DNA from 2 places in the Candidatus Pelagibacter sp. HIMB1493 genome. Region 2 is predicted to be linked to the other one. Evidence: riboswitches for the same ligand, from Rfam matches in the RefSeq annotation. Region 2 holds a riboswitch; the other holds the start of a gene.
What was found. Region 2 has a riboswitch for S-adenosylmethionine ahead of ACTTBK_RS03875 (homocysteine S-methyltransferase family protein). Riboswitches for the same ligand answer to the same signal wherever they lie in the genome.

Region 1: linked by a shared signal. The riboswitch ahead of ACTTBK_RS02340 (O-acetylhomoserine aminocarboxypropyltransferase/cysteine synthase family protein) and the one ahead of ACTTBK_RS03875 (homocysteine S-methyltransferase family protein) in region 2 are both predicted to bind S-adenosylmethionine.

The regions. Positions count from the first base shown of each region.
Region 1 is NZ_JBNAIP010000001.1:441,623-443,827, reverse strand. It holds gene rpsI (30S ribosomal protein S9) at 1-250, opposite strand, end outside; gene rplM (50S ribosomal protein L13) at 252-710, opposite strand; SAM riboswitch class V at 853-919, shown strand; gene ACTTBK_RS02340 (O-acetylhomoserine aminocarboxypropyltransferase/cysteine synthase family protein) at 922-2,205, shown strand, end outside.
Region 2 is NZ_JBNAIP010000001.1:709,277-711,481, forward strand. It holds gene ACTTBK_RS03865 (sulfite exporter TauE/SafE family protein) at 1-178, shown strand, start outside; gene ACTTBK_RS03870 (putative 2OG-Fe(II) oxygenase) at 398-805, shown strand; SAM riboswitch class V at 897-959, shown strand; gene ACTTBK_RS03875 (homocysteine S-methyltransferase family protein) at 967-1,872, shown strand; gene ACTTBK_RS03880 (DMT family transporter) at 1,865-2,205, opposite strand, start outside.

The DNA of each region.
Region 1 (2,205 bases), 270 kb from region 2:
CTTTTACACTACATCTAACATCATAATCTGTAGCTTGATTTATAATTTCAAAAGGTCTTGTAATTTGCATTTTGTGAATTTCATCAGCAAAATACTCATTATATAATTTGCCATTAACATAAATTTTACCAGAACCTTTTTTTAACCAAACTTTTGCTATTGAAGTTTTTCTTCTACCTGTCGCGTACTTACTATCTTTAAAGTCTAACTTTAATTTAGGAGTTTTTGTGTTTGATTGTACGTTTTCCATATTAATTTCTTGCAATGTTTTTATTGTTTAGTTTATCTAATTCTATAACTTTTGGGTTTTGTGCAGCATGAGGATGCTCACTTCCAGAATAAATTTTTAATTTTGTTAGTTGTTTTCTACCCAAAACACCACCAGGCAACATTCTTTTAACTGCTAATTTCAAAGTTTCTCCAGGTTTTTTTTCATGAAGTTTTTCTGGTGTAGTAACTTTAATTCCACCAGGATGTCCTGTGTGTCTATAGTACTTTTTGTTTTGAAACTTCTTGCCAGTAAATTTTGCTTGTTCGATATTTTTTACTACAACAAAATCTCCATCATCCATGTGAGGTGTATAAGTAGTCTTATTTTTGCCTCTAATAATATTAGATACAACAGTCGCTAATCTTCCAACAACTGCATTTTTTGCGTCAATCTCGTACCAAGATGATGTAACTTGATCTTTTTTTGTGAATTTTGTCATTGTGCGAGGATTAATACTATTAAATTATTCAAAGTCAATTTTATATTTAGCTTGTAAAACATAACTAATATGCTATTTATCTCTTGCCGATTTGATCCTATTGCGGGCATAAAACTGCTAAAATGGAATTTTCATTAAATTTTAAATCGGTAGGCATTTGAACTGTATTGTGCGCCTTGCATAAAGCAAAAGCACTAAAAAAGGAGTAAAAATGAGTACAAAAAGAAATAATCCAGAAACTATTGCGATACATGGTGGAGACTACAGAAGTGATCCAGCTACAAATTCAGTAGCAGTTCCAATTTATAGAACAACCTCGTATCAATTTAATAACACTGAACATGCAGCTAATTTATTTGCGTTAAAAGAGTTTGGAAACATCTATACACGAATAATGAATCCAACTAACGATGTGTTGGAAAAGAGAATCGCTGCGCTTGAAGGTGGTCTTGCAAGTTTAACTGTAGCATCTGGGCAAACCGCTTCTACTTTTGCAATATTAAACGTTGCTCAAGCTGGAGATAATATTGTTAGTTCAACAGATCTTTATGGTGGAACAGTTTCTTTATTTACGCATACTTTAAGTAAGCTTGGTATAGAAGTAAGATATGCAGATCCTTCAGATCCAAAAAACTTTGAAAAAGCAATAGACGATAAAACTAGAGCTTTTTATGGAGAAACATTACCAAACCCATATTTAAGAGTTTTTCCAATTAAAGAGGTTTCAGATATTGGTAGAAAATATAACATTCCATTAATCTTAGATAACACTGCTGCCCCTGTAATTTGTAAACCAATTGAACATGGTGCTGCTGTGGTTGTTTATTCTTTAACAAAATATATAGCAGGCCATGGAACAGTAGTTGGGGGTGCACTAGTAGATGGTGGAAATTTTGATTGGACAGCAGATCCAAAAAGACAGCCACTATTTAATGAACCTGATGCAAGTTATGGAGGTGTTGTTTGGGGTAAAGCTGTGCCCGAATTAACAGGTGCAAATGTTGCTTTTGCAGTTAGAGCAAGAGTGACCCTATTAAGAGATTTAGGATCAGCTCTTTCTCCAGATAATGCATTTGGTGTTATACAAGGACTTGAAACAGTTGCTTTAAGAATGAAACAACACTGTGATAATGCTGCAAAAGTTGTAGAGTACTTAAAAAATCATAAAGCTGTTGAGAGAGTAATTTATTCCACTGAACATAATGAAGAGATATCAAGTCGAGCAAAAAAATATCTTAAAAATGGTAATGGTGCTTTAGTTGGTATTGAATTGGCTGGTGGTATCGAAGCTGGTAAAAAGTTCATTGAGGCTTTAAAAATGTTTTATCACGTTGCAAATATAGGTGATGCTAGAAGTTTAGCAATACACCCAGCAACAACTACTCACAGTCAATTAAATGATGATGAATTAGCTGCTTCAGGTGTAACGCCAGGATATGTTAGACTTTGTATTGGTTTAGAACATATTGATGATATCATTGATGATTTAGATCAA
Region 2 (2,205 bases):
GGAAATAGTTTTTAATGAATTTTTAAATTACTGGCCACTATTTATTGCTGTCTTAATTGGTGGTCAAATTGGAAGTTTTTTAAATATAAAATTCCTATCTAACAAAATATTAGCCCTGATGACTGCATTCTTAGTAATTTTTGTTGCTATAAGGATGGGCATAACACTTATAGCATAAGTTGAATTAATTATTTTTTGATATATTTAATCTCTCATGAAAAATTTTAAACCATTTGGGCCTTCAATAGGAAAATCTTAAATTTCTAAAAAATTTTTAGAAAAAATTAACAAGGAAGTTGTTACAAAAATCTTCTCAAAATCAAATGATTATAGTCCAAAACTAGCAAGTCAAATTAGAAAAGAAGTTCAAATTTCTAAAAGTTTTATAAAAAAAAATTTGGAAAAAGAATTAATAAAAAATATTAAAATTTTTCTAAACAAAGAAAATATTAAAAAAATTAAAGAAATTAAAATTTTAAACCTATGGGTCGTTAGCCAATACAAAAATGAGTACAATCCTATGCATTATCATGAAGGAGATTTATCAGGTGTTGGTTATTTAAAAATTCCAAAACATATGACAGAAAATAAAAATGTTAAAAATAAAACAATAAAAACCAATGGTACGATTGACTTTATTAATGGGCAAAAAGCTTTTCTTTCAAAAAGTATTTTTAATTTGATACCAAAAACAGGTGATCTTTTAATATTTCCCAATTACTTAATGCATACAGCCTACCCATTTAATATTGAGGAAGAAAGAAGATCATTTTCTTTCAATGCTAAAATAATTTTTAATAAATAATTTACAAATTTTAATAATATTATATAAATCTAATTGCCGATTTGATCCTATTGCGGGCATAAACTGCTAAAATGGAAATTCCCAATAGATCTAATTAGCAAGGTAGTTGAACTATATTGTGCACCTGCATGTAGCTTAAGCACTAAAAAAGTGAGGATAAGATGGATAAAAATTTTTTTAAAACAACAAAAATTTTAGATGGTGGAATGGGTCAAGAATTATTGGCCAGAGGTATGGAGCCCAAGGGAACTTTGTGGAGTGCAAATGCTTTAATTGAGGAAAAATACCACGACTTAATACTTAATATTCATAATGATTTTATTAAATCTGGAGCTGATGTAATTGTAACTACAACTTTTACAACGAGAAGAAAAAGATTGAGAGAAAATGGAATAGAAGATCAATTTAAATTCTTAAATCAGAAAGCCTGTGAAATTGCACAAAAAGCTAAATTAAATAATCCACGCATTAAGATTGCAGGAGGACTCCCGCCTCAAGATTTGACATATGAAGAAGACAAGAGAAGTGAAAAAGAAATCACAAAGGATCATTCAGAATTAGCAGAATTACTAAACCCCTCAGTAGATTTTTTCTATTTTGATGTCTGGAGCAGTATCAAAGAAATTAGATGTGGAATAGAAGCTATTAAGAAATTTAATAAACCGTACTTAGCTGGGGTTCATATTTCTGAAGGAAACTCTTTACCAAGTGGAGAAAAAATTTCTGAAATTAATTCAATAATTACTGAAAATTGCCTAGGAGTAATTCTAGCATGTGTTTCGCCTGAAAATTATGAGAATAATTTAGATGAAATTCAAAAACTTAATGTTCCATTTGGTTTCAAATTAAATGGATTTATCACAACTAAACCAACAGGTGGTTATACTTCTCAGTATAAAGAAAATGATGGATCGAACCCCAATAGTTTTTTAGGTCAAAAAAAAGATTTAGATCCTGAAAAAATATCAATTTTTGCAAAAAAATTTAAAGAAAATGGAGCCACTATTCTTGGAGGATGTTGTGAAACTCGGCCTTCACATATAGAGGCAATAAAAAATATTATTTAAATTTTGTACCTTTTCTTACAAAATAGATACCTATAATAACTGCTATCAATGAAATTATAACTTTCGTTGTTATTAATTCTTTTAAAAAGATATAACTTAAAATGGTACCAAATATTGGAATTAAATAAGATACTTGAGATTGAAAAATTAAACCATTGTTAACTAAAATTCTAAATCTCAATAACCAAGCAATTCCAGTAGATACCAACCCAAGATAAATAACTGAAATAGTAGAATCTAATCTTGGAACAGTTTTCCAAGGTTGTTCAATCAAACATACTAAAGGTAATAATATAATAGTAGCCCAAATCAAAATTGAACTGGTTACATTTT